Regions from separate parts of the Streptomyces sp. NPDC093097 genome, predicted to be linked through region 3. Evidence: riboswitches for the same ligand, from Rfam matches in the RefSeq annotation. Region 3 holds a riboswitch; each other region holds the start of a gene.
The links. Region 3 has a riboswitch for cobalamin ahead of ACIQE0_RS05560 (prenyltransferase/squalene oxidase repeat-containing protein). Riboswitches for the same ligand answer to the same signal wherever they lie in the genome.
Positions count from the first base shown of each region.

Region 1: linked by a shared signal. The riboswitch ahead of ACIQE0_RS33920 (ABC transporter substrate-binding protein) and the one ahead of ACIQE0_RS05560 (prenyltransferase/squalene oxidase repeat-containing protein) in region 3 are both predicted to bind cobalamin.
Region 2: linked by a shared signal. The riboswitch ahead of ACIQE0_RS11875 (CoA-acylating methylmalonate-semialdehyde dehydrogenase) and the one ahead of ACIQE0_RS05560 (prenyltransferase/squalene oxidase repeat-containing protein) in region 3 are both predicted to bind cobalamin.
Region 4: linked by a shared signal. The riboswitch ahead of metE (5-methyltetrahydropteroyltriglutamate--homocysteine S-methyltransferase) and the one ahead of ACIQE0_RS05560 (prenyltransferase/squalene oxidase repeat-containing protein) in region 3 are both predicted to bind cobalamin.

Region 1 is NZ_JBIVOW010000028.1:12,587-19,597, forward strand. It holds gene ACIQE0_RS33900 (helix-turn-helix transcriptional regulator) at 1-380, shown strand, start outside; gene tpx (thiol peroxidase) at 453-953, opposite strand; gene ACIQE0_RS33910 (cold shock domain-containing protein) at 1,160-1,369, shown strand; gene ACIQE0_RS33915 (ferric iron reductase) at 1,534-2,244, opposite strand; cobalamin riboswitch at 2,273-2,445, shown strand; gene ACIQE0_RS33920 (ABC transporter substrate-binding protein) at 2,482-3,468, shown strand; gene ACIQE0_RS33925 (FecCD family ABC transporter permease) at 3,465-4,484, shown strand; gene ACIQE0_RS33930 (ABC transporter ATP-binding protein) at 4,481-5,245, shown strand; gene ACIQE0_RS33935 (glutamate--cysteine ligase) at 6,205-7,011, shown strand, end outside.
Region 2 is NZ_JBIVOW010000005.1:374,683-381,693, reverse strand. It holds gene ACIQE0_RS11890 (short-chain fatty acyl-CoA regulator family protein) at 1-994, shown strand, start outside; gene crcB (fluoride efflux transporter CrcB) at 1,079-1,453, opposite strand; gene ACIQE0_RS11880 (fluoride efflux transporter FluC) at 1,548-2,039, opposite strand; cobalamin riboswitch at 2,298-2,430, shown strand; gene ACIQE0_RS11875 (CoA-acylating methylmalonate-semialdehyde dehydrogenase) at 2,649-4,148, shown strand; gene ACIQE0_RS11870 (acyl-CoA dehydrogenase family protein) at 4,154-5,302, shown strand; gene ACIQE0_RS11865 (enoyl-CoA hydratase/isomerase family protein) at 5,299-6,402, shown strand; gene mmsB (3-hydroxyisobutyrate dehydrogenase) at 6,444-7,011, shown strand, end outside.
Region 3 is NZ_JBIVOW010000003.1:24,957-31,967, forward strand. It holds gene ACIQE0_RS05550 (aldehyde dehydrogenase) at 1-154, opposite strand, end outside; gene ACIQE0_RS05555 (MBL fold metallo-hydrolase) at 434-1,486, shown strand; cobalamin riboswitch at 1,638-1,778, shown strand; gene ACIQE0_RS05560 (prenyltransferase/squalene oxidase repeat-containing protein) at 1,963-3,282, shown strand; gene ACIQE0_RS05565 (SCO2322 family protein) at 3,279-3,983, shown strand; gene ACIQE0_RS05570 (CbiQ family ECF transporter T component) at 3,980-5,173, shown strand; gene ACIQE0_RS05575 (ABC transporter ATP-binding protein) at 5,170-6,792, shown strand; gene ACIQE0_RS05580 (ECF transporter S component) at 6,789-7,011, shown strand, end outside.
Region 4 is NZ_JBIVOW010000001.1:516,874-523,884, reverse strand. It holds gene ACIQE0_RS02130 (metal-dependent hydrolase) at 238-939, opposite strand; cobalamin riboswitch at 1,271-1,489, shown strand; gene metE (5-methyltetrahydropteroyltriglutamate--homocysteine S-methyltransferase) at 1,648-3,957, shown strand; gene ACIQE0_RS02120 (Imm53 family immunity protein) at 3,852-4,442, shown strand; gene ACIQE0_RS02115 (Pr6Pr family membrane protein) at 4,345-5,139, opposite strand; gene ACIQE0_RS02110 (hypothetical protein) at 5,482-7,011, shown strand, end outside.

The DNA of each region.
Region 1 (7,011 bases), on a different contig from region 3:
CCCGCATGCTGTTCCTCGACCCGCACCACAGGGACCTGTACGCGGACTGGGACCGCAAGGCGCGAGCGGTCGTGGGCCATCTGCGGCAGGTCGCCGGACGCCACCCCGAGGACGCGCTCCTGGCCTCACTGGTCGGCGAACTCTCCGTCCGGTGCCCCGAGTTCACCGCGCTGTGGAACGACCACCGGGTCCGGCCGTGCGAGGCGGACGCCTACCGGCTCCGCCATCCGCTGGTCGGCGAACTCACGATCACCCAGCAGGTCCTCGTGCTCGCCCGTGCGCCGGGCCAGTCCCTGATCCTGGTCACCACGGAGGAGGGGAGCCGCTCGGCGGACGCGCTCGGGCTGCTGCGCGCTCACGCGTCCCGTCCGGCGCGCTGACGACGCGGCCCCACCGCCCGCGCCGAGGTGGCGCGGAGGGCGGGGCCGGTGCCGTTCTCGACCGGTGCCGAATTACTTCAGGGCGGCGAGGGCGGCGTCGTAGTCGGGCTCCTGGGAGATCTCCGGGACCAGCTCCGCGTGCAGGACCTTGTCGTCGGCGTCCAGCACGATCACGGCGCGGGCCGCGAGGCCGGCCAGCGGGCCGTCCTCAAGCGCCACGCCGTACTCGCCGAGGAACTCCCGGTTGCGGAAGACGGACAGGTTGTGGACGTTCTCCAGATCCTCGGAGCCGCAGAACCGCGCCTGCGCGAAGGGCAGGTCGGCGGAGATGCACAGCACGACCGTGTCCGCGAGGTCATTGGCCACGGAGTTGAACTTGCGCACGGACGCCGCGCACGTGGGCGTGTCGACGCTGGGGAAGATGCTGAGGACCTTGCGCTTGCCGGCGAAGTCCTTCAGGGAACGCTCCGCCAGGCCCGCCCCGACCAGCGTGAACGCCGGTGCGGTAGTGCCCTGCTGGGGAAGGGTGCCACCGACCGTGACGGGGTTGCCCTTCAACGTGACCTGCGCCATGAGAAAACGCCTCCTGAGAGTGCTGTATGCCGATGCCTGCGATCTTACCGAGCGCGCGGGGGGTGCTCCGGGCCCGGAGTCGTCCGGACCGCGTTCCCGCTGTGGACCGTGCGCGGGATGGGTACATCTGTCGTGACCGCGGTGCGGGGCCCGATCCCTCGGCGCTCCTGGGGCCGCGGACGAGGACGACGGCGGAGGGAACGGGAATGAGCGACCGCATCAGTGGCCGGGTCAAGTGGTACAACCAGGCCAGGGGGTACGGCTACGTCCAGGGGGACGACGGCCGCGAGGTGCGGGTGAGGCGCGAGGCGCTGGGCGACAGCACCTTCCTCACCGAAGGACTCCGCGTCACCTATGTGGTGGTCGGAGACGACGAGGACGAGCTGCAGGCCGAGCACGTGCGGGTCGTCGACTAGCTGACCGATCTCCCTGCTCACGGGGATCCTGCACGTCGGCCACCCCGGCCCGTCATGGAGCCGGGGTGGCCCGGGCGCCGTCCGCAAGCGGCGGCCCCGGCCCCCTGAGGGGCCGGGCCGAGAGCGCGCCCCGGTAGGCGGCCGGCAGGCGCCCCGCCCCGGGATCACCGGCTGCGCAGGACGCAGTCCCCGCACGGCGCGACGCCGGACTTGCGGTGGTAGAGGCAGCAACTCAGCCGCTGGTAACGCCGGTTCGCCGGTGCCGCGCCGGGGACCCAGATGCCCAGTCCCGCGTGCCTGCCGCGCTCGGTCAGCGCCTCGCCCAACTCCCGGGCCCGCTCCGCCAGCTCGGGCCGGGCCGAGGTGACGGCCCCGAGCGCCTCGGCCACCGTGGAAGCGGAGTTGCCCCACAGCACCCTCGGCGAGATCGGCAGCAGGGCCCGCAGCGCCGTCGCGACCGGCTCCAGCAGCTCCCGCCCCCGTTCGTACACCGCAGCCGGCGCGGCCTCGCGGTGCACAACGGGGCGGGCACAGTGCAGCGGCACGGCGCCGCCCGGCGCGGGGAGCCAGTGCAGTGCGCCGGGGGTGAGGTCGAGCAGGACGCCGTGGCAGAGGTGCGCGCCGATCAGCGGGGACCAGACCCGCGCCGTCAGCCCCTGGAACATCACGGAGGCGGCCACCCGCCGTTCCACCGGGGCGAGACGCCGGGCGACGCCGTCGATCCGACCGGCGAGCGCGGCCGGGTCGCTCGCCAGCTCGGTCCACGGACGGGCTCCGGCCGGGACCGCTCCGATCCCGACGTCGAAGAAGCGACCGAAACCGGCCAGTTGGGGAACAAGCCGCAGGGCGCGGTCGGTGTCCGGGGAGGCAGCCATGGCCGGGCATCCTGCCACACGCGGTGGAAAAGCGACCCATTAGGATGTTTGCGGATGCCAGGAAGCCGGTGCAATTCCGGCACGGTCGCGCCACTGTGACCGGGGAGCGAACCTCACGCAAGGCCACGGCCGCAAGGCGGGAAGGCCGAGGGGAACGTCGATCCGGGAGTCAGGAGACTGGCCCACTGCCGTACCCCCGCTCCGGCCCGGTTCCGGTGAGAGGATTCACCCTTCGTCATGCGCATACGCGTGCTTCCCGGGCTGGTCGCAGCCCTCTGCCTGCCGCTGGTGGCCGGTTGCGGCTCCGCCGCCCCCACCTCCGGCCCGACCCCGCCGGCCCACGCCGCCAAGGGCTTCCCGTACACCGTGCACAACTGCGGCGTCACCACCACCTACCAGCGCCCGCCCACCCGGGCGGTGACGCTCAACCAGCACGCCACGGAGATCATGCTGGCGCTGGGACTGCAGAAGTCCATGGTCGGCACCGCCTACCTCGACGACGCCGTCCTGCCCCAATACCGGGACGCCTACAAGGGCGTCAAGGTACTGGCCAAGCGGTACCCCTCCGAGGAGACACTGCTCTCCGCCGAACCCGACTTCGTCTACGGCGGTTTCGCCTCCGCCTTCGACCAGTCCCAGGGCCGCGGCCGCGGCACGCTCGGCGACAACGGCATCAACACCCACCTCAGCATCGAGAGCTGCCCCCAGGGACCGGTGACCCAGGCCACCGACGACCGCGAAATCCTCACCATCGGCCGGATCTTCGGGGTCGAGGACCGGGCCAGGAAACTCCTCGCCTCCCTGCACCGCACCCTGGACGGCGTCACCTCCCGACTGGCCGGCACCGCACCGGTCAAGGCGTTCGTCTACGACAGCGGGGAGCAGACCGCGTTCACCGCCGGCGGCGCCGGCATCGGCAACGACATGATCAGGCGCGCCGGCGGCCGCAACGTCTTCGCCGACCTCGACAAGAGCTTCGGCAAGGTCTCCTTCGAGCAGGTCGCCCAGCGCGCCCCCGACGTGATCGTGATCTACGACTACGGCGAGACGCCGGTCTCCGCCAAGAAGGACTTCCTGCTGTCCCAGCCGGCCCTCCAGGACGTGCCCGCCATCCGCCACCGACGCTTCGCCGTACTGCCGCTGAGCTCGACGGTGTTGGGCGTACGGGTGCCGTCCGCGGTCGCGGCGCTGGCCCGGCAGCTGCATCCCGGTTCCTTCAGGTGACTCGGTACGCGGCGGTGGTCGCCGCACTGGCCCTCCTGCTGCTGGCGGTGGCCACCTGCGCGGTCGCGCTCGGCTCGGTCGCGGTCCCGCCCGACGAGGTCTGGCGCATCCTGGCCCACCGGCTCGCACCGTCCCTGGTCGACGCCGACTGGCCACGGGTCCGGGAGACCATCGTGATCGGCGTCCGACTGCCCCGGGTGCTGCTCGGCGCAACGATCGGCGCCGGACTGGCTGTCTGCGGCATGGCGCTCCAGGCCCTGGTCCGCAATCCGCTCGCCGATCCGGGACTGCTCGGCGTCTCCTCCGGCGCCGGCGTCGGCGCCGTACTGGTGGTGGTCTGCGGCGTCACCGTGTTCGGGCACTACTCGGTCTCCGCCGCCGCGTTCCTGGGCGGACTGGCCGCCCTCCTGGTCGTCTACGCCCTGGCGCGGGCCGGCGGCCGGATGACCACGGTCCGGCTGATCCTCGCCGGCGTCGCCACCGGCCAGGTCCTGTCGGCCGTGGGCAGCCTCCTGATCGTGACCTCCGACCAACCGCAGAAGGCCCAGTCCGCATTGCAGTGGATGCTCGGCGGCCTGGGCGGCACCGGCTGGGACGCCCTGTGGCTACCGGCCGCCGCGGTACTCCTCGGAACGGTCGTCCTGCTGGGCACGGCCAGGCACCTCAACGTGCTGCTGGCCGGCGACGAGGCCGCGGCCGCACTGGGCCTGGACGTCGGCCGCTTCCGGGCCCTGCTGTTCGTGCTCTGCGCCCTGCTGACCGGCGTCATGGTGGCGGTCAGTGGCGCGATCGGCTTCGTCGGCCTGATGATGCCGCACATCACCCGCCTGCTGGTCGGCGCCAACCACCGACGCGCCCTGCCCGTCGCCGCACTGCTCGGCGCGGTCTTCCTGATCGGCGCGGACCTGCTCGCCCGCATGGTGATCCGCCCCGAGGAGATACCCGTGGGCATCGTCACCGCCCTGGTCGGCGGTCCCACCTTCCTGTGGCTGATGTACCGCAAGGGGCTGGCATGAGCGAACTGCACATCGACTCGGTGACCGTCGTCACCGCCGGCCGCACCCTGGTCGACGACGTCTCCCTGCGGGCCGGGCCGGGCGAGGTGGTCGGCCTGGTCGGCCCGAACGGCGCCGGCAAGTCGACGCTGCTGCGCACCTGCTACCGGGCCCTGCGGCCGAGTTCCGGCCGCGTACTGCTCGACGGCACGGACATCCGGCGCCTACCGGCCCGCCAGGTCGCCCGCACGCTCGCCGCGGTGCTCCAGGAGATGCCCCCCGACTTCGGCCTGACCGCCCGTGACGTGGCGGCCATGGGACGCGCCCCCTACCGGCGCGCGTTCCAGGCCGACCGCCGGGACGACACGGCGGCCGTCGACGCCGCGCTGGCCGCCCTGGACGTGGCCGACCTGGCGGAACGCCGCTTCGACCGGCTCTCCGGCGGCGAGCGGCAACGGGTGCTGATCGCCCGGGCACTGGCCCAGCAGCCATCGGTCATGGTGCTCGACGAACCGACCAACCACCTCGATCTGCGCCACCAACTCGACGCCCTGCGACTGGTCCGCACCCTCGGCGTCACCGCCGTCGTCGCGGTGCACGACCTCAACCTCGCCGCGATGTTCTGCGACCGCGTCTGCGTCCTGGACGAAGGGCGGCTGCTCGCCGACGGCCCGCCGCAGACCGTGCTGACCGAGGAGTTGATCGCCGAGGTCTACGGGGTGCGCACGGAAGTCACCCTGCACCCGGGGAAGGGGAAGCCCAACATCGTCATCCTGCCCTGACGGCCGGGCCGCGCCCCGGCACCCGCCTACGCCCCGGGCGCAGACCCGAACACCGCGGTCGACGCGACGGGTCCGCCGCCCGGGCCCGGCCCCGCCCGCCCCGCCCGTCGCAGCCGTCACCGTTGACGTCACAGACGGAGGCCGCGAACGCGCCATGATCTCCGACCTTCCTCCGCACCGCCGGCCGCGCCGCCCCCGGCCGAGCCGGAGACCGAGTACGGCGTCCTCCCCGACATCCGCGGCTCCCCGCGCCCGCCCCGCACGATCAGCAAGGCCAGGGCCATGGAACCGCGCCGGGCCGGCCGCACCACGGAAGCTCCGGGACCCCGACGGGCCGACGGCGACACCCGCGTGACACCCACCCACCGGCCGCACACCGAGGCGCTCGCGGCCCCCGACACCCTCGCGGGCACACCACTTCCGGTCGCCATGATGACCAAGGAACCCGTCAACCGCTCCTGCGCAACCACCCGAACCGAAGACATCCCTCCCCAACACCGCCTCCGCCCTGTGCACTTGACCACCGCCCACCGGGATACAGGCAGGCGCGCCCTTCAACGACCGGCGTCCGCCCCAGGCAAAGCCCAGTTCACCCGGCGTCTCCCCACACGATCACCCCATGCCGGGCCGTCTGTCGCGGATCACGCCTCGCGGGGCGTCGATCACGGAAACACGGAAACCGGATCACCGACAGCCGTCCCGGAAACCGCCGGACAATCCCCATCACACCCCTCACTGACGCCCCGTCACCCCCACATCACCGCACCGGAGATCGCCACCAACCGGCTCGATTTGTTGGCTACTTCTCCCGGCACCGCCACCGCAGCATCGGGCGATACGATCTTGATCATGCCTTCGAGTCCTCCGAGTGCCTCCGCTGTGCGCCGCCCGGACACTCCCGCACAGCCGACTGACGCCGGCCGGTACGGCCGCCCCCGCCAGGAGGCGGGTCCCCGCCCATGAGGCAAGCGCCCACGCCCGCCGGCGCAGCCGTCCGGGCGCGAACCGTGCCCACCATCGGCGTGGAGGAGGAGTTCCTGCTCATCGACCCGCACAGCAGGCAACTGGCACCGAAGGGCCCGGAGGTCTGCGCGACACTGGCGTCGGCAACCCCGCACGCCGAACCCGAAATGCACGCCGCGCAGCTGGAACTCGTCACCGGCGTCTGCCACAACCTCGACGAACTGAGAGGACAACTGACCTCCGGACGCCAGCGATTCGGACGCGCCGCCGAGGAGAACGGCTGCCGACTCGTCGCCGTCGGCATGCCGCCCGTCGAGAGCCCACCCGTCTTCACCCCCAAAGACCGGTACGCGTACGTGCAGGAGACCTACCGCTCGGTCGCCCACACCTCATGCGTCGGCGGCACCCACATCCACGTCGGCGTCGACGGCCTGGACGACGCCCTGCACGCCTGCAACCGCATGCGCCCGTGGCTGCCCACCCTGCTCGCCCTGTTCTCCAACTCCCCGGTGCACAACGGCACGGACACCGGATACGCCAGCTGGCGCACGATCGCCTGGTCCAGGTGGCTGACCACCGGACCGCCCCCGCACCTGCCCGACGCCGCCGCCTACCACGCCACCGTCGAGCAACTGGTCCACTGCGCCGCGGGCCTCGACGACGGGATGCTGTATTGGTACGCCCGCCCCTCGGCCAAGTGGCCGACCATCGAGCTGAGGATCGCCGACGTCTCCCTCACCGTGGACGAGGAGCTGCTGCTCACCGCCCTGTGCCGCGGTCTGGTCCACACCGCCCTGCACCAC
Region 2 (7,011 bases), on a different contig from region 3:
GGACTTCTTCTACACCCACCACAACCACTTCGAGCCCCTGGACACCGAGGCCGAGCGCGCGGCCGAGAGCATGGGACTGCGGCCGGGCCGGTCCGCCGACCCGCTCACCGCCCGCCTCGCCGAGCGGAGCGGCGTCCGGGTGGTGCAGACGGCGCCGGGCCGTGCCGCCGACGCCCGGCGGTACGACCCCGACACCGGTCTGCTGTTCCTCTCCCCCTGGCTCAGCGACGGCCAGCGCGCCTTCCAACTCGCCACCCAGCTCGCCCTGTTGGAGCACGGCCCACTGCTTGACCAACTCGCCGCCAGCGCCGTGGAGTTGACCTCGCCGGAGTCCGTGGCGCTGGCCCGCATCGGCCTGGCCAACTACTTCGCCGGTGCCCTCCTCATGCCGTACACCGCCTTCCTCGCCGCGGCCGAGGGCGTGCGCTACGACATCGAGCTGCTCTCCGCGCGCTTCGGCGTCGGCTTCGAGACCGTCTGCCACCGCCTGAGCACCCTCCAACGCACCGGTCGCCGGGGCGTCCCCTTCTCCTTCCTCCGCGTCGACCGGGCCGGCAACATCTCCAAACGCCAGTCGGCGACCGACTTCCACTTCTCCCGCCTCGGTGGCACCTGCCCGCTGTGGACGGTGTACGAGGCGTTCTCGGCGCCCGGCCGGATACTGCCCCAGGTCGCCGAAATGCCCGACGGCAAGCGGTACTTCTGGATCGCGCGGACCCTCACCCGCGGCGGTTTCGGCCACCACGCCCCGCGCGCCGAGTTCGCCATCGCGCTCGGCTGCGAACTGCGCCACGCCCACCGCCTCGTCTACGCCGAGGGCATCGCCCTGGACGACCCCCGCGCCGCCACCCCCATCGGCCTGGGCTGCCGCATCTGCGAACGCCGCGACTGCGCACAGCGGGCCCGCCCCCCGGCCGGCGGCCGCCTGGCCATCGACCCGGACCGCCGCACCTATGTGCCCTACCCGGTGGAGTCGGGGACCCCCCTCGGCTGAACCTCCGCGCTCCCGGGCACGACAAGGCCCCAGGGCGCGACCCGATGCCCTGGGGCCGTTCGCCAGAAGGGGGAGCGGATCGCGCTATCCCCAGATCGCCTGCGCCAGCGCGGCCCCGATGAAGGCCGCTCCGAGGCCGGCGGTGATGCTGCCCACGACGTTGGCCGCGGCGAAGAGCCGCGCGCCGTCCTCGGTCAGGCGCAGCGTCTCGTAGGAGAACGTCGAGTAGGTCGTCAGGGCCCCGCACAGCCCGGCGCCGACGAGCAGTTGCACATGAGGGGATGCCGCTCCGGCGGCCACCGCACCGGTGACCAGCCCGAGGATCAGGCTGCCGAGGACGTTGATGGTGAAGGTCCCCCAGGGGAAGACGGTGTCGTGGCGGCGCTGGACGGCCCGGTCGGTCAGATACCTCAGGGGGGCGCCGATCATCGCGCCTATGAGGACGAGGGCCCAGTTCACGCCGTGGTCTCCTGCTGGTCGGTGGTGCGGTCGGCCCGGACCCCGTCGCGGGTCGCCGGTGCCTGGTCCATGAGTGCGCTGCGGTTCCGCCCGGTCATCGCGTCCGCCACCCGATCACGCGCCGGGTCAGCGCGGCGGCGAGCCACACCGCCGCCAGCGCGGACAGGGCGGTCAGGACCAGGTAGGCCAGCGCGGCGCCGGCGCGGTGCTGCTTGACCAGCAGCTGGATGTCCACCACGTACGTGGAGAACGTCGTGAAGCCGCCGAGGACGCCGGTGCCGAAGAAGGGCCGGACCAGTCGGTGCGCCGACCAGGCGTCGGTGATGACGACCATGAACACGCCGATCACGGCGCAGCCGAGGACGTTGATGCCCACGGTGGTCCAGGGGAAGGCGCCGGGGGCGGTGGGCCACGTCAGGGAGGCTCCGTAGCGGGCGGCGGCGCCCAGGGCCCCGCCGACGGAGACCGCGCCGATCACCGGCCACTGATCCGTGGGCGAAGGGCGCCGCGCACGGCGCAGGCGGTCCAACGGTCCGGTGCCTGGGGCGACGGATTCCGCAAGAGCCTCGGTCCGAGGGGGTTCCACGCGCACTTCTCCTACTCGCCGGCACCCCGGAAAAGGGTGCGCCTGATCGCAAGTAGGGACCGTTGGCGGCACATGGTGCTGCGGTTCGGGTACGGCGGGCCCCACCGCCGTCACGGCGCCGAGGGACGGTGGCCGTGGGTGCCCAGCGTAGCGCCTGGCGGGTGGGGCTCCAACACGGACAGCGATGTGCGGTTACGTGGTGGGGGTGGACTTACTAGGACGTCCAACTATATGTTCGGGGGCAAGGCCCGCGGTGCAGGGAAGCCGGTGCGATTCCGGCGCGGTCCCGCCACTGTGACCGGGGAATGCGCTCCCCGAACGAGACCGGCCACTGACGGAGAGTCCGTCGGGAAGGCCGGGGAGCGTGTGCTGATCCGGGAGTCAGGATACCGGCCGCGGGGTGTTCCGTGTTGTCCACGAGGATGGAGCAGACACGCATGGCACCGGTATGCACCCGCGCTCCCGACCGGCGAATCCGACGGGCGCCGAGCGGCGACCTCTGACGGTGGCCCAGCCCTGCGTATCCCGCGCCGCCCGCCCGCGCCGTTTCGGCGTCCGTGCGGGCCGGTGCGCCATCCCCGGATCTCACCTGACGGAGAGCAGGCATTCATGGTCCGTGAACTGGCACATTTCATCGGCGGCAAGCACACCCCGGGCACCTCGGGGATCTATGGCGATGTGTACGACCCCAACACCGGCGCGGTCCAGGCCCGCGTCCCGCTCGCAGGCCGCGCAGAGACCGAGGCGGCGATCGCCGACGCCGCCGAGGCCCAGCGCGCCTGGGGCGAGTGGAACCCGCAGCGCCGTGCGCGGGTGATGATGAAGTTCCTCCAACTGGTCGACGGGGAACGGGAGTCGCTGGCCCGGCTGCTGTCGTCCGAGCACGGCAAGACGGTCGCCGACGCCCACGGTGACCTGCAACGCGGCCTGGAAGTGGTGGAGTTCGCCGCCGGGATTCCGCACCTGCTCAAGGGCGAGTTCACCGACAACGCCGGCACCGGCATCGATGTGCACTCACTGCGCAGCCCGATCGGCGTCACCGCCGGCATCACCCCGTTCAACTTCCCCGCGATGATCCCGCTGTGGAAGGCCGCGCCCGCCCTCGCCTGCGGCAACTCCTTCGTCCTCAAGCCCTCCGAGCGCGACCCCTCCGTGCCGCTGCGGCTGGCCGAACTGTTCCTGGAGGCAGGGCTTCCGCCGGGCGTCTTCAACGTCGTCAACGGCGGCAAGGAAGCGGTCGACACCCTGCTGTCCGATTCCCGGGTCGGTGCGCTGGGCTTCGTCGGCTCCACCCCGATCGCGGCGCACATCTACGCCACCGCCGCCGCGCACGGCAAGCGGGCGCAGTGCTTCGGCGGCGCCAAGAACCACATGATCGTGATGCCGGACGCCGACCTCGACCAGGCCGTCGACGCGCTGATCGGGGCGGGTTACGGCTCGGCGGGGGAGCGCTGCATGGCGATCTCCGTGGCCGTGCCGGTCGGCGAGGCCACCGCCGACGCCCTGGTGGAGCGCCTGAAGGAGCGCATCGGGAAGCTGCGCATCGGCCGCAGCGACGACCCCGAGGCCGACTTCGGACCGCTGGTCAGCCGGGACGCCCTCGACCGGGTGCGCCGCTATGTCGACATCGGGGTCAACGAGGGCGCCGAACTCGTCGTGGACGGCCGCGGGTTCACCCTCGACGGCCACGAGAACGGCTTCTTCGCCGGCCCCTCGCTCTTCGACCGCGTCGCCACCCAGATGCGGGTCTACCGGGAGGAGATCTTCGGTCCCGTGCTGTGCGTCGTGCGGGCCGCGAACTACGAGGAGGCGCTGCGGCTGCCCAGCGCGCACCCGTACGGCAACGGCGTGGCGATCTTCACGCGGGACGGGGACACCGCCCGCGACTTCACCCGCCGGGTGAACACCGGCATGGTCGGCGTGAACGTGCCCATTCCGGTACCGGTCGCCTACCACACCTTCGGCGGCTGGAAGCGCTCCGGTTTCGGCGACCTGGGCCAGCACGGGCCGGACGCGATCCGCTTCTACACCCGCACCAAGACCGTCACCTCGCGCTGGCCCTCCGGGGCCAAGGAGGGCGCGAGCTTCACCATCCCGACCATGGGGTGAGCGCCATGACCACCACCATGCTCACGGAGGACCAACTCGCCCTCGTCGAGGCGACGCTCGACTTCACCCAGGACCATCTCACCCCGCACGCCGTGGAGTGGGACCAGACCAAGCACTTCCCGACCGACGTCCTGCGCAAGGCCGCGGGGCTCGGCCTGGGCGGGATCTATGTGCGCGAGGAGAGCGGCGGCAGCGGGCTCGGCCGCACCGACGGCGCGCTGATCATCGAGACCCTGGCCTCCGGCTGCCCGTCCATCGCCGGCTTCGTCTCCATCCACAACATGGTCGCCTGGATGATCGACCACTACGGCGACGCCGCCCAGCGCGAGCGGTGGTTGCCCAGGCTGTGTGCCATGGAGGACCTGGGCAGTTACTGCCTGACCGAACCGGGCGCCGGCTCGGACGCCGCCGCCCTGCGCACCCGTGCCCTGCGCGACGGCGACCACTACGTCCTCACCGGCGTCAAACAGTTCATCTCGGGCGCCGGGGCCTCCCAGGTCTACGTCGTCATGGCGCGCACCGGCGACGACGGCCCGCGCGGCATCTCCGCCTTCCTTGTCGACAGGGACGACCCCGGGCTGTCCTTCGGCCCCAACGAGAAGAAGATGGGCTGGAACGCCCAGCCGACCCGCCAGGTGATCCTCGACCAGGTGCGGGTGCCCGCCGACCGGCTGCTCGGCGGGGAGGGCGCGGGCTTCCGCATCGCCATGCACGGGCTGAACGGCGGCCGGCTCGGGATCGCCGCCTGCTCCCTCGGCGGCGCCCGCGCCGCACTCGACCGCAGCCTGGTCCACCTCGCCGACCGCGAGGCGTTCGGCCGGCGGCTGCTGGACGCGCAGGCGCTGCAGTTCCGGCTCGCCGACATGGCGACCGAACTCACCGCGGCCCGCGCCCTGGTCCACCAGGCCGCCCAGGCCCTGGACCGCGGTGACCCGCAGGCACCGCAGCTGTGCGCGATGGCCAAGCAGTTCGCCACCGACACCGGCTACTCCGTCGCCGACCGCGCCCTGCAACTCCACGGCGGTTACGGATACTTGACCGACTACGGCATCGAGAAGATCGTCCGCGATCTGCGAGTCCACCAGATCCTGGAAGGAACCAACGAGATCATGCGCGTCATCGTCGCCCGCGGCCTGACGGAGGCACTGCGGTGACCCAGACCGACGAGCCCGTCCTCCTGACCACCGAGGGCCGTACCGGCCGCATCACCCTCAACCGGCCCCGCGCCCTCAACGCCCTCACCCACCCCATGGTCGACCGCATCGACGAGGCGCTGACCGCCTGGGAGAAGGACCCCGCGGTCGCGGCCGTGGTCCTCACTGGTGCGGGCGAGCGCGGTCTGTGCGCAGGCGGCGACATCCGCGCCATCTACGAGGACGCGCGTGCGGCAGGCACCGCATCGGCCGCCTTCTGGCGGGCCGAGTACCGGCTGAACGCCCGTATCGCGCACTACCCCAAGCCCTACGTCGCCGTCATGGACGGGATCGTGATGGGCGGCGGCGTCGGCGTCTCCGCCCACGGCGACGTCCGCCTCGTCACCGAACGTTCCAAGATCGCCATGCCCGAGACCGGCATCGGCTTCGTCCCGGACGTCGGCGGCACCTACCTGCTCGGCCTGGCCCCCGGCGAACTCGGCACCCACCTCGCGCTCACCGGCACCGCGATCGGCGCCGGCGACGCCCTGCTGTGCGGCCTCGCCGACCACTTCGTCCCCGCGGACCGCCTTCCCCGGCTGCTCGCCGACCTCGCCACCACCGAGGTCTGGGACGTACTGGAACGCCATGTGCGCCAGCCGCCCCCGGGCGAACTCGCCGCACAGCGCGCCTGGATCGACTCCTGCTACCGCGCGGACACCGTGGAGGAGATCATCGGCCGGCTGCGCGCCCACCCCGCTCCCGCGGCCGGGCAGACCGCCGAGATCCTGGCCCAGAAGTCACCCACCGCCCTCAAGGTCACGCTCGCCGCGGTGCGCCGCGCCCGGCGGCTCGGGCCCCTGGAACGCGTACTGGAACAGGAGTACCGGATCTCCTGCGCCGCCCTGTCCTCGCACGACCTGGTCGAGGGCATCCGTGCCCAGGTCATCGACAAGGACCGGAACCCGAAGTGGTTGCCGGACACGCTGGCGGGGGTCGGTGACGCGGACGTGGACCGGTACTTCGCACCGACCGGGCCGACCGGGCCGTCCGGCCCCTCCGGCCCCGACTCCGGGCTCGGACTCGCCCCTCTGGCAACGGCACAGGAGGTCCCCTGGTGAACGACGCGACCCGCACCATCGGCTTCATCGGCCTGGGCCACATGGGCGGCCCGATGGCGGCCAACCTCGTCAAGGCCGGCCACCGCGTGACCGGATTCGACCTGGTGCCCGAACTCCTCGCCACCGCCGCGGAGTCGGGAGTCGAACCGGCCGCAACGGCGGTGGCGGCCGTGACCGCGGCGGACGTGGTGCTCACCATGCTGCCCGCGGGCCGGCACGTCCTGGGCCTGTACCGGGACGAGGGGCTGCTGGCCGCCGCCCGCCCCGGCACGCTGTTCATCGACTGCTCCACCATCGACGTCGCCGACGCGCGCACCGCCCACGAGGCCGCCGTCGCCGCCGGTATGCGCACCCTGGACGCTCCCGTCTCCGGCGGCGTGGTCGGCGCCGAGGCCGCCACCCTCACCTTCATGGTGGGCGGCGCACAGCCCGAGTTCGCCGACGCCGAACCGCTGCTGGCCGCGATGGGCAAGAAGATCGTGCACTGCGGCGGGGCCGGCGCCGGACAGGCCGCCAAGATCTGCAACAACATGATCCTGGGCATCTCGATGATCGCCGTCAGCGAGGCGTTCGTCCTCGGCGAAAGCCTCGGCCTCTCGCACCAGGCAC
Region 3 (7,011 bases):
CCACCGCCCGGTCGACGTCGGCCCGCGCGGCGTGCGGCACCCGGCCGATGACCCGTTCGGTGTGCGGCGAGACGACCTCGATGGTGTCCGGGCCGGCCGGGTCGACCAACTCACCGCCTATATAGAGCTTTCCGTACTCGACGAGGTCGCTCATCGCTGCCGCCTCCCGACGGTCTCGACGGTCTCCGACGTCCGGAAGCATTTCTGACGCTTCATCAGAAGTCGCTTTCCAGAACTGATACCAGTTCGCCGCCGCGGAGTCCACGGCCCCTTGCCGCGGGACCCGCGCCACCGCGCCACGAAATCCGCTGCGCGGCCGATAATCCCAACTCCGCACGCACCAAGAAGGGTTGGGGCCCGCGTGAAACAGGTTCTCGTTTCCGCGCATTCCCCTACAGTTGAGCCGACGACGGCGCGGGAGGGGGCGGGACCGATGGCACCGCAGGTGATCGACCACCGGGGCGGGGTGTGGAGCATCGCCGTCCCGATACCGGACAACCCCCTCGGCCACACCCTCGTCCACCTCCTGGAGACCGACCGCGGTCCGGTGCTCATCGACACCGGCTGGGACGACCCGGACTCCTGGGACACCCTCACCGCCGGCATCACCGCCTGCGGCTTCGCCCCCGCCGACATCCACGGCGTGGTGATCACCCACCACCATCCCGACCACCACGGCCTCTCCGCGACGGTGCGGGAGACCTCCGGCGCCTGGATCGCCCTGCACGCCGCGGACACCGCGCTGGTCCGGCGCACCCGCGAGGCGGTACCGGGCCAGTGGCTCGACTACCTCGTCGCCAAGCTCACCGCGGCCGGGGCGCCGGAGCAGCACCTCGCCCCCTTACGGGCCGCCCGGCGCGGACGGACCTCGGCCGGGCGGCAACCCGCGCTGCCCGACCGGGACATCGCCCCCGGCGAGCTCCTGGACCTCCCCGGCCGCCGGATCCGCGCGATCTGGACACCGGGCCACACCCCCGGGCACGTCTGCCTCCACCTGGAGGAGACCCACCCCGTCGCCGACGGCCGCCCGGGCTTCGGCCGGCTCTTCTCCGGGGACCACCTCCTCCCCGGCATCACCCCGCACATCGGGCTCTACGAGGACCCCGACGAGGAGGCGCCCGACCTGCTCGACCGGGGCGACCCGCTCGGCGACTACCTCGACTCCCTCGCGCGCATCGCCCGCCTCGCGCCGGCGGAGGTGCTGCCGGCGCACCAGTACGCCTTCCCGGACGCGGCCGCCCGCGTCCGGGAGCTGCTCGCCCACCACGAGGAGCGCCTTGCCGACCTCCGCGCGCTGCTCCACGAACCGCTCACCGCCTGGCAGCTCGCCACGTCCATGCAGTGGAACCGCCCCTGGGAGCAGATTCCGCACGCCTCCCGCACCATCGCCGTCTCCGAGGCCGAGGCCCACCTCCGCCACCTGGTCAAACGGGGCCATGCGGAGCCGGTGGCGGGGGCGGACCCGGTGCGTTACGTGGCGGTTTAGGGGGTATTCCGCCGGACCTCCGCAGGGAGGCCGAGGCCGCGCCGGCCCCTCCCGGCGCCGACAGCCCATGCCTCCGGCACCCGCCCCAGTCAAGGGATCTTGGTCGGCCGGTGGGTTCCCCCGACGCCGTCCGGTGGCGGCAGGCGGAGCGTTAAGGTGTGCGGGACAACTTCATCCGTACCCGATCGGGGGAAGCCGGTGGAAATCCGGCGCTGACCCGCAACCGTGAGTGCGGCCGCGCGACGACGCGACCGCATGAGCCGGAGCACCCGAGGGGGCACGACCAAGGCTCCCGCCACCGGACCCGCCGCCCCCGCGGACGGCCGGTGCGCGGCACCGTCGAGGTATACGGAGCTGAGCCCGGTGCCACCGCACAGCACCCCCGAGGTGCTGCGCGGACGGTCGCCCGAGCGCGGCTCGGCTTCGTAGCCGCCGCGACTCCGACCGACCCGAGAGGCACCCATCCGATGGCCCGCATGGCCCCCCAGGCACCCGCCCCGCAGCCGCACCCCGCCGCCGCACCCCGGCCGCGCCGCGCCGCCACGGCGCTGGCCGCCATGGCGAGTGCCGCCGTGCTGGCCACCGCCGCAGCGCCCGCCGCGTACGCCGCCGGCCCGGCGACCGGAAAGCAGCTCCCCAAGGGGCTGTACGGCAGCAAGGACCCGCAGTACGACGGCGTGTGGCGGCAGTCGACGGCGCTGCTGGCGCAGCACACGGTGGGGGTGCGGCCGGCGGCGTCCGCCGTGGACTGGCTGGCGGGGCAGCAGTGCGCCGACGGGGCGTTTACGGCGTACCGGGCCGATCCGGGCACGGCGTGCGAGGCCGGCACCCTGCGGGACACCAACCAGACCGCCGCCGCGGTGCAGGCGCTGGCCGCGGTCGGCGGGCACGGCGAGGCCGTGCAGAAGGCCGTGCGGTGGCTTACGTCCGTGCAGCACAAGGACGGCGGCTGGAGCTCGATGCCCGGCGGCCAGGGCGGCGAGGTCAGTGACGCCAACTCCACGGCCGTGGTGATCGGCGCGCTCGCCGCGGCGGGCGAGAAGCCGGAGTCGGTGACGGCGCAGGGCGGCAAGTCGCCGTACGACGCGTTGCTGGGGTTCCGGCTGGGGTGCGAGGCGAAGGAGGGCGAGCGCGGGGCGTTCACCTTCCAGCTGAAGAACGCCGCGGCGAACGCCGACGCGACCGCCGCCGCGGTCACCGGCGCGCTGGGCAAGGGCTTCGTCGTGGCGCCCGCCGGGAAGTCGGCGGACCGCGCGATCAAGCCGCTGAGCTGCGAGAAGGGCGAGGACGGCGCGGACGACCGGAACGCCGTCGCGGACGCCGGCGCCGGCTGGCTGGTCGGGCAGCTGGACGCCGGCGGGCAGCATCTGAAGTCCGCGATGCCCGGTGCCGAGGACCAGCCGGACGTCGGCAACACCGCCGATGCGGTGGTCGCGCTGGCGGCCGGTTCGCACGGTGCGGCCGCGCAGAAGCCGCTGGCGTGGCTGGAGAAGAACGCCGCGGACTGGGCGAAGCAGGGCGGCCCGGCGGCCTACGCCCAGCTGATCTTCGCCGCGCATGCCACCGGCGCCGACCCGCGCGCCTTCGGCGGCACCGACCTGGTGGCCGCGCTCGACGCCACCGGGCCCAAGCCGGCCGGCAGCGGCGCGCCGTCGTCGGCCGCCGAGAAGGACGCCCGGGACAGCGGCGCCGACGGCGGCATCGGCGTGTGGTGGGTGATCGGCATCGGGCTGGCCATCGGCGCCGGCGCCGGCTTCCTGATCAGCGGCCGCAACAAGAGCAAGACCGCGCTGTGAGGCGGAACCGCACGGGGCGCCGCGGGCTGCGGCGGGCCGTCGGGGCGCTGGTGCTGGCGGGCGCGGTGGCCGGCCTCGGGGCCGGGCCCGCGCAGGCGCAGGAGTACCGGTACTGGTCGTTCTGGGACGGCGGGCCGGCCGCGGCCGGCGGCAAGGCCGGCGCGTGGGCGTACGCCACGGAGGGACCCGGCACCGCACGGCCGGCCGACGGCGCCGTGGTGGGTTTCCGCTTCACGGTGAGCGCGGACTCCGCCAAGGCCGCCACCCCGCGCACCGCCCCGGACTTCGGCGCGCTGTGCGACCGGACCCCCGCCCGGGCCGGCGCCAAGCGGATCGGTGTGGTGATCGACTTCGGTGGCGCGGCGGACGCGCCGTCGGGTGAGCACCCGCCGGCGCAGCGGACCGCCTGCGCCCGGGTGCCGGCGGACGCCCCGGCCGGCGAGGCGCTGGCGGCGGTGGCGAAGCCGCTGCGGTACGACGCCAGTGCGCTGCTGTGCGGGATCGCGGGCTATCCGCGGTCGGGCTGCGCGGAGCAGGTCGACGGCGCGAAGGCGACGTCCGGGAGCGAGGAGAAGCCCGGGAGCGGAGCGGCGGACGCGCCGGGCGGCGGAGGGCCGTCGGCCGGGCTGGTCGCCGGGATCGGTGTCGTGGTGGTGCTGGGCGCGGCCGGGGTGTGGCAGGCACGCCGGCGGCGCGGATGAGCGTCCCGCGGGCCACCCGCGGTACGGCACTGCACGCCGGCGCCTGGTGGGTGTGGGCGCTCGGCCTGGCCACGGCCGCCTCGCGCACCACCAACCCGCTGCTGCTGGGGCTGCTGGTGGGAGTGGCCGGCTATGTCGTGGCGGTGCGGCGGACGGATGCGCCGTGGGCCCGGTCGTACGGGGCGTTCGTCAAGCTGGGGCTGGTGGTGCTGGGCATCCGGCTGGTGTTCGCGTTTGTGCTGGGTTCGCCGATCCCGGGGACGCACACCCTGGTGACGCTGCCGGAACTCCCGCTTCCGGACTGGGCGAAGGGGGTGCGGATCGGCGGCCGGGTGACCGCGGAGGGGATGCTCTTCGCGCTCTACGACGGGGGGAAGCTGGCCGCGTTGCTGATCTGTGTGGGGGCGGCCAATGCGCTGGCCAACCCGGCACGGCTGCTGAAGTCGCTGCCCGGTGCGCTGTATGAGGCGGGCGTGGCGGTGGTGGTCGCCATGACGTTCGCACCGAACCTGGTGGCGGATGTGCAGCGGCTGCGCGCGGCGCGCCGGCTGCGCGGCCGTCCGGACCGTGGGGCGAAGGCCCTGTTGCAGGTCGGGGTGCCGGTGCTGGAGGGCGCACTGGAGCGTTCGGTGGCGCTGGCCGCCGCCATGGACGCCCGGGGCTACGGCCGGACGGCGCAGGTGCCGCCCGCGGTGCGGCGGCTGACGTCGGTGCTGACGCTGGGCGGGCTGCTCGGGGTGTGCGCGGGCACATACGGACTGCTCGGGGACGCCGGTGGCGGCTACGGGCTGCCGCTACTCGCGGCCGGACTGGCGGCGGCGCTGGCCGGGTTGTGGCTGGGCGGCCGCCGGTCGGTGCGCACCCGCTACCGGCCCGAGCCCTGGGGGGCGCGGGCCTGGTGGGTGGCCGGTTCGGGGGTGGCCGTCGCGGCGCTGATGATCGCGGCGAACGGCTATGCGCCGGACGCGCTGCATCCGCCGGCGGTGCCGTTGACCGCGCCGGTACTGCCGCTGTGGCCGGCGCTGTCGGTGCTGGTGGGACTGGTGCCCGCGGTGGCCGCACCGGCTCCCGGACCGGGCGCGGCGCCGGCGCGGGCCGGCGATCCGGCGCCGGGCGGCCGGCCGGCCCGCCGCTTGGGGGCCCGCCGCGGTCCCGATCCCGATCCGTTGACGAAGGAGCACGCCCGATGATCCGCTTCGAGCAGGTCTCGGTCACCTACGGGGAGGCCGGCGAACCGGCCGTCCAAGGGGTGGATCTGACCGTGGCCGAGGGGGAGTTGTGCCTCCTCGTCGGTCCGTCGGGGGTCGGCAAGTCTACCCTGCTCAACGCCGTGTGCGGGCTGGTGCCGCACTTCACCGGCGGCACCCTGCACGGCCGGGTGACGGTCGACGGGCGGGACACCCGTACCCATCCGCCGCGTGAACTGGCCGATGTGGTCGGGACGGTGGGCCAGGACCCGCTGGCGCACTTCGTCACCGACACCGTCGAGGACGAGCTGGCGTACGGCATGGAGTCGCTGGGGCTGGCGCCGGACGTGATGCGGCGCCGGGTCGAGGAGACGCTGGACCTGCTGGGCCTGGCCGAGCTGCGGGACCGGGCGATCGGCACGCTGTCGGGCGGGCAGATGCAGCGGGTGGCGATCGGTTCGGTGCTCACCGCCCACCCGAAGGTGCTGGTCCTGGACGAGCCGACGTCGGCGCTGGACCCGGCGGCCGCCGAGGAGGTGCTGGCGGTGTTGCAGCGGCTGGTCCACGACCTGGGGACGACGGTGCTGATGGCCGAGCACCGGCTGGAGCGGGTGGTGCAGTACGCGGACCAGGTCATCCTGCTGCCGGGGCCGGGCGCGGCGCCGGTGATGGGTGATCCGGCGGGCATGATGGCCGCCTCCCCGGTCCGGCCGCCGGTGGTGGAACTGGGGCGGTTGGCCGGCTGGTCGCCGCTGCCGCTGTCGGTGCGCGACGCCCGTCGCAAGGCGGCCGCGCTGCGGGAGCGGCTGGCGGCGGTGCCGCCGGCCGGACCGGCACAGCGGCCGGCGTCGGAGACCGAACCGGTCGCCGTGGTCGAGGGGCTGGGCGTCCGCCGGGGCCGGACACCGGTGCTTCAGGGTGTCGGACTGACCGTGCGGCCCGGTGAGACGGTCGCGTTGATGGGCCGTAACGGGGCGGGCAAGTCGACGTTGCTGCGCACGCTGGTGGGGATGCACCAGCCGTCGTCGGGCTCGGTGCGGGTGGGCGGCGCCGTGCCGCACCGCACGCGGCCGCGGGATCTGCTGCGCCGGGTCGGACTGGTGCCGCAGGACCCGCGCGATCTGCTGTCGGCGGACACGGTGGCGGCGGAGTGCACGGCCGCGGACCGGGACGCGAACGCGCCCGAGGGGCGGTGCCGGGAGCTGGTGTCCCGGCTGCTGCCGGGGGTGCGGGGATCGGCGCATCCGCGCGATCTGTCCGAGGGGCAGCGGCTGGCGCTGGCGCTCGCGGTGGTGCTGGCCGCGCGGCCGCCGCTGCTGCTGCTCGACGAGCCCACCCGGGGTCTGGACTACGCGGCCAAGGCCCGGCTGGTCGAGGTGGTGCGGGGCCTGGCCGCCGAGGGGCAGGCGTGCGTACTGGCCACGCATGACGTGGAGTTGGCGGCCGAACTGGCCCACCGGGTGGTGATCCTGGCGGACGGGGAGGTGGTCGCCGACGGTCCGACCGAGGACGTGGTGGTCTCCTCCCCCGCCTTCGCCCCGCAGGTGGCCAAGGTGCTGGCGCCGCTGCCGTGGCTGACGGTGTCGCAGGTGGCCCGTGCGCTGGAAGGGGCGCCGGCATGACGGCGGCGGCCGGGCGGGTGCGGGCGGTCCGGCTCGGGCCGCGGTCGGTGGTGGCGCTGTGCCTGGTGTCGGCGATCGGGGTGGTGGCCTTCGGATGGCCGCTGCTGGCCGGTTCGGGGTCGGGGCTGGCGCATTCGCAGGACGCGCCGTGGCTGTTCGCCGCGCTGCTGCCGCTGCTGCTGGCGGTGGTGGTGGCGAGCATCGCGGACGCCTCCCCGG
Region 4 (7,011 bases), on a different contig from region 3:
ACGGCTGACAGCATGCCTGGCCGCGCCGCCGACCGTCGTTAGCCCACGATCGACACGTGCTGCGCAATGCGTCCACTGATCGACTCGGCGACTCGTCGACGGCCGGAACCCGCCGGCAGCGTCCGGCATCGGCCGTTCATGACACCAGGCCCTGCCGTCGCCCTCCCTCCGGGCGCCGGAAGGAAGTGCGACGACAGGGCCTGGGCTGGGAAGCGGGGCTCTGGGGCTGGCCGGGGTCTAACTGAAGGAGTCCGGCGACAAGGCCGTGAACCAGAGCAGGGCGACGGTGGCGACGCCCATGATCGGGGTCAGTATCTCCGTCTCCAGCTTGTTGCCGCTGTGCTTGATGATGACGATCTCGTAGCGCTTCCTCAGAGGCCACAGCCACGGGGCGCCCATCTTCGTGATGGAGTCCCCCAGCAGATGGGCCAGGCAGCCGAGCCCGATGGCGTACGGCAGCCAACCGGGCGCCGACGGGATGAACTTGGCGATGACGCCGGTGCCGATGCCGGCCATCGCGACGATCGTGGCCCAGGCGGAGAAGCCGTGGCCGGGCGGGCAGAGATTGAGCGCGCGCACGGCGAGGGCCAGCAGGAAGAAGGTCATCCCGAGGGTGAAGGGCCGCCCCAGGTACTCCACACCGGCCCAGCTGCCGACGGTCATCAGGGCCACGAAGAACAGCGAGTGGGTGGCATGGCGGTGGCCGCCGGAGGCCCAGGCCACGAAGCGGCACAGGGTCTTGGACACCGGGCCGAGGAAGTTGGCGATGGTGCCGTCGTGGTGGTCCAGGTCGGGCAGCAGCGCGGCACCGGCGCACAGCACCGTGCCCATCAGGATCTCCTGGGGCTGGAGATGCGTGTGCATCAGCAGCGGGGGCAGAAACGGTGTGGTGCCTGCGAAGAGCAGTGCCCCGCTCATCGCATGCGAATGGCCCATCATGGTGCGTCGTCCTCCCCGTACGTGGCACGCCCTCGACGTGCCCCAACCTCGGCGGAGACGGTATCAGCGCGATCGCCGCAACTGCGCCGCAGGAGGGGCGATCCGCAACCCCTCGTTCCTGGAGGTGCTGATGAGGCATCCGCTCAGCTCGTGGTTCCTGACGCCCAGCCACCGGCCTTCGCTCCTCCCCCAGTTCAGGACCGGTGGAGCCGGCATCGCCCTCATCGACGATCCGACCGTCCCGCCGGAAAGAGCGGCAATCCGGAAGAAACAGGGGGAAGGGAAGATCCACATCATGGACGGAACCCTGCGCGCCGCGGCCGGGCCCCGTAGAGTGAGCGGTGCAGCTGGTTCGCCCCGTCCGCCAGGCGGGAGCGTCGCAAGAGGGAACCCGGTGGGAATCCGGGACTGCCCCGCAGCGGTGAGCGGGAACGACCGCCGTCATACGCACTGGGCCCGACCGGGTCTGGGAAGCGACGGCCAGTAGGTGTCCTCCTTCAGGAGGGCGCGCCCGCGAGTCCGAAGACCTGCCAACTGCCCGTGCGCGGACGACCCGTGCGCGGACATCCCGGTGACCTCGAGGGCGGGTCGGCGTACATACCAGTCGGGTGACCGCGCCGTGCGAGGTCCGTCCGTCCGGTGCGTCACCCTTCGCGTCCTCGTCCCGTCCCCGGGATCTCAGGGATTCATCTCGCGAAGGAGATCTCCGTGAACGCCAAGCCCGCAGCCGCGGCAGCACGGGCCACCGTGTACGGCTACCCCCGCCAGGGCCGCCACCGGGAACTGAAGAAGGCCATCGAGGGCTACTGGAAGGGCCGCGTCACCGCGGACGCCCTGCGCGCCACCGCCGCGGAACTGCGCCGCGGCACCTGGCAGGAGCTGGCGGAAGCCGGCATCGGCGAGGTCCCCACCGGCGACTTCTCGTACTACGACCACGTCCTGGACGCCAGCGTCATGGTCGGTGCGATCCCCGAGCGCCATCGCGCGGCCGTCGCCGCCGACCCCCTGGACGGCTACTTCGCCATGGCGCGCGGCACCCAGGACGCCGCGCCGCTGGAAATGACCAAGTGGTTCGACACCAACTACCACTATCTCGTGCCCGAGTTGGGTCCGGACACCGTCTTCGCCCCCGACTCCACCAAGCAGGTCGCCGAGCTCAAGGAGGCCCTCGCCCTGGGCCTGACGGCCCGGCCGGTCCTCGTCGGACCGGTCACCTACCTCCTGCTGTCCAAGCCCGCCCCCGGCGTGGCCGCCGACTTCGAGCCGCTGACGCTCCTCGACCGGCTGCTGCCGGTGTACGCCGAGGTCCTCGCCGACCTGCGCGCGGCGGGCGCGGAGTGGGTGCAGCTCGACGAGCCGGCCCTTGTCCAGGACCGCACCCCGGCCGAACTGGCCGCCGCCGAACGCGCCTACCGCGCCCTGGGCGCCCTCACCGACCGGCCGAAGCTGCTGGTCGCCTCCTATTTCGACCGGCTCGGCGACGCCCTCCCGGTACTGGCCAAGGCCCCGGTCGACGGGCTCGCGCTGGACTTCACCGAGGCCGCGGCCGCCAACCTCGACGCCCTCGCCGCGGCCGGCGGCCTGCCCGGCAAGCGCCTGGTCGCCGGCGTCGTCAACGGCCGCAACATCTGGGTCAACGACCTGGGCCACTCCCTCGCCACCCTCGGCACCCTTCTCGGCCTGGCCGACCAGGTCGACGTGGCCGCCTCCTGCTCCCTGCTGCACGTCCCGCTCGACGCGACGGCCGAACGGGACATCGCACCGGAGATCCGGCGCTGGCTCGCCTTCGCCCGCCAGAAGACCGCCGAGCTCGCCGCCCTCGCCAAGGGCCTCACCCACGGCACCGGCGCCATCGCCGCCGAACTCGCGGCCAACCGCGCCGACTTGGTATCCCGGGCCGCTTCCCCGATCACCCACGACCCGGCCGTACGGGGACGCACCGCGGCCGTCACCGACGCCGACTCCCGCCGCTCCCACCCCTACGCCGAGCGGACCGCCGCCCAACGCGCCCACCTCGGCCTGCCGTTGCTGCCGACCACCACCATCGGCTCCTTCCCGCAGACCGACGAGCTCCGGGCCGCCCGCGCCGACCTGCGCGCCGGCCGCATCGACACCGCCGCCTACGAGGACCGCATCAAGGACGAGATCCAGCACGTCATCTCCTTCCAGGAGAAGACCGGCCTGGACGTCCTGGTGCACGGCGAGCCCGAACGCAACGACATGGTCCAGTACTTCGCCGAGCAGCTCACCGGCTACCTCGCCACCCGGCACGGCTGGGTCCAGTCCTACGGCACCCGCTACGTCCGCCCGCCGATCCTGGCCGGCGACCTCTCCCGCCCCGCGCCCATGACCGTCCGCTGGACGACCTACGCCCAGTCCCTCACCAGCCGCCCCGTCAAGGGCATGCTCACCGGCCCCGTCACCATGCTGGCCTGGTCCTTCGTCCGCGACGACCAGCCCCTGGCCGAGACCGCCCGCCAGGTCGCCCTCGCCCTCCGCGACGAGGTGACCGACCTGGAGGCCGCCGGCACCTCCGTCATCCAGGTCGACGAGCCCGCGCTCCGGGAGACCCTGCCGCTGCGCACCGCCGACCGCCCCGCCTACCTGGCCTGGGCCACCGAGGCCTTCCGCCTCACCACCGGCGGGGTGCGGCCTGGCACCCAGATCCACACCCACATGTGCTACGCCGAGTTCGGCGACATCGTCCAGGCCATCGACGACCTCGACGCCGACGTCATCAGCCTGGAAGCGACCCGCTCCCACATGCAGGTCGCCCGCGAACTCGCCACCCACGGCTACCCCCGCGAAGCCGGCCCCGGCGTCTACGACATCCACTCCCCCCGCGTACCGAGCCCGGAGGAGGCCGCCGAACTGCTCCGCACCGGCCTCCGCGCCATCCCGGCCGAACGCCTGTGGGTCAACCCCGACTGCGGCCTGAAGACCCGCGACTGGCCCGAGGTCCAGGACTCCCTCAACCACCTGGTCACCGCGGCCCGAACGGTACGCACGGAACTGTAGGACCCTGGACGGGCCTGAGCAGCCCTGCCAAGACCTGGCCAGAAACCCCAGGAAGCAACAAAGCCGTCCGCCCGCCCCGGAACCCACGACCGGGGCGGGCGGCCGCGTATCCGGGATATCCCTTCCGGCCATCAGGGCATGAACCTTCCCGATGGAAGCGCTCGTCCAGCCGAACCGTGGGAGACAACCCCGTGCCCCTAGACCCTCTGAGCTCTCTCACCGCCTGGTACACCTGCCAGTGCGACGGCGATTGGGAGCACGAGTACGGCATCCGCATCGAGACCCTGGGCAATCCGGGCTGGTCCGTCGAGATCGAACGTGCCGCAAAGGCAAGGGAACTGCCGGCGGAGCCGTCCTCGGGTTCCCTCGCCCATGGCTTGCGGGGGCCTATGCCCTCAGGTCGGTCGTCTGGTGGGCCGCGGGCGGAGTCCCGTTCCGGGGGCCGCGGAGGCGGGGGCGGAGGCGGTCGAGGAGGACGAGGGTGAGGGCCAGGACGTAGAAGGCCAGGGCGAAGACGACGGCGTTGGTGGCGATGCCGGCATAGCCGTGGAGGTCGACGTCGAGGAAGGGGTAGGGATAACGGCCGTCGGTGCCGGGGGCGAGGAGGGCGCCGCGGATGAGGGCGAAGGGGAGGTAGAGGATGGGGTAGGTGAGCCACTGCCAGGCACAGCGGTACAGGAAGGCGCCGGGGGCGGTGAGGACGAGCCAGTCGAGGACGGCGGCCAACGGGGTCGCGGTGTGGAGGAGTTGGCTGGCGGCCGTCTCCAGGGGAGTTCGGTGGCTGGTCATGGAGAAGCCACTGGCGTCGTTCGAGAGTATGAAGTGGAAGACGAGCCCTGTGATGCAGATGTAGAGCAGCGCTGCGCCGGTGATCCGCGGGGAGAGAGCGGGGCGCCCGGTCCAGGCGCGGTGGGCGGACCAGGCGAAGACGACGGCCAGCAGGATGTTGGACTGGATCGTGAAGTAGCTGAAGAGCCGGCCCAGGTCGTGGGAGGCGACCACGTCCAGGACGATGCCGGTGACCCCGGTCAGGGCCGCGAGCGCGCGGAAGGCCGCCGCGACGGGACGGCGGCCGCCGGAAGAGGGTGCGGGGGCGGCGTCGGTCGGGCCGGGCCGGACCGCGGGCTCGGCGGAAGCGGCCACGGCCGCGGCGGAGTTGGTGGGGGGTGTCTGATCATGCATCGGACCACAGTACGGCCCGGCTCGGAGGCGACCGCCGGGACCACCCGGCCGCGGGATCGACGTGCCGGGGCCGGAGTGGAGCCCGGTGGCATCGCCCCGGCCCGGCGGGCCGGGGCCGGGCTGCCGGGGCCGGTGGCAGGCTGGTGTGCGTGCGGGGTGAGTGGCCGGAACAGGTGGGGTCCAAGCGGCTGTTGGGGCGTAGGAGGCCGACTGGCGACCGAGCGGGGAACGGCGAGCCGGGAGCGCCCGACGGAATGTTTAACTCCGGGCGCTTGAGGAACCGTTTGCCCATGTGAGAGCGTCTGACGGGTTGACAGGTGACTGACAAGGGGCGTCCATCGCGTGGGAGTGGTACTGCCGGGTTGGGCGGATGAGGTACTCAATCTCATCGGTATCTCGTGGCCCAATGTTGACGAGGACGACTACCGTGAAATGGCCAACGCCATGCGGGAGTTCGCCGATGACATCGAGGACGGGGCCAACGAGGCCCACACCGCGATCCAGGGGTTGGTGGGTTCCGCGGGCGGGTCGCTCGCCGTGGAGGCGTTGAACGCCCACTGGGGAAAGATCAACGGCAAGCATCTCAAGGGACTTGCCGAGTGCGGGCGTCTGGCGGGCACCGCCATGGACGGGGTGGCCACCCTCATCGAGGGGGCCAAGATCGCGGCCGTGGTCCAACTGGGCATCCTCGCGGCGGAGGTGATCGCCGCGCAGGCCGCGGCCCCGTTCACCTTCGGGCTCTCCGAGGCCGGTGCGATCGCCGCGACCCAGGCGACCCGGGCGATCGTCAAACGGCTGTTCAAGGAGGTCTGCGAACAGGTCGTCCAGCAAGTCGTCAGCATCGCCCTCACGCCCGTGGAGGAGGCGCTCGGCGCGATGGTCGGGGACCTGGTGGTGCAGCTCGGCGCCAACGCCCTGGGCACCCAGAAGGGCATCGACCTGGGGCGTACGGCCGACGCGGGCAAGGACGGCCTCCGCCAGGGCGCCCACGACGCGAAGGCCGCCGCCGGCGGGCAGATGCAACTCCTCAGCACCGGCGGCGGTGGTGGAGGTGGAGGTGGAGGAGGGCATGGCGGCTCCTCCGGGGGCGGCGGTGGGGCCGGCGGCAGCGGGTTCACCCACGATCCGGAGGAGCACGACCGGGTCGCCACGAGCCTGGAGAGCGCCGGCAGCACCTTCCGCAACGGTGCCGGCGGCAAGATCCGCCGTGCGAAGAGCCACCATGCGCGCACCCGCGGCAAGGACGCCATCGCCGACGCCGCCAACTCCATGCTCGACAAGGTCATCGACGGTATCGAGGACGGCACCAAGAAGACCGCCCAGCACGTCGGCGACGACATGACCCGCGGCGTCAAGCAGATGGCCAAGAACCATCATGACAACGACAAGGGGCTGTCCGACCATTTCAAGGGGCTCGGTCTGAAGGAGGACTCCGGCGGCTCGCTCAAGCGCAAGGCCAGTCAGTCCTCCGGGGGCTCCGACACCGAGGAGAAGAAGCCGAAGCGGCGGAAGAAGAACAGCAAGTTCCCGCTGCCGGCCAACGCCAAGCGCAATCCGAAGCAGGACGCCACGAAAGTCGATCCGCGCACACACGACCTGGCGGTCAAGGTCAATGAGCGGCGGAAGGCCCAGGGCGACAAGTCGAAGAAGAACTACGCGGCCTTCGAGTTCGAGGACGAAAACGGGGACAAGCGGGTGGAGATCGGCCGCAGTGCCGGGGTGCACTCGGAACGCGTCGTCGGCGTCCCCCTGCTGGACAAGCAGCACCGCCTCGACGAACAGCGGAAGCACGACATCGCGGAGGGACGCGATCCCGGCCCCGATCGCAAGATCAAAGTCACCCGCATGTATTCGGAACGCGATTACTGCAAC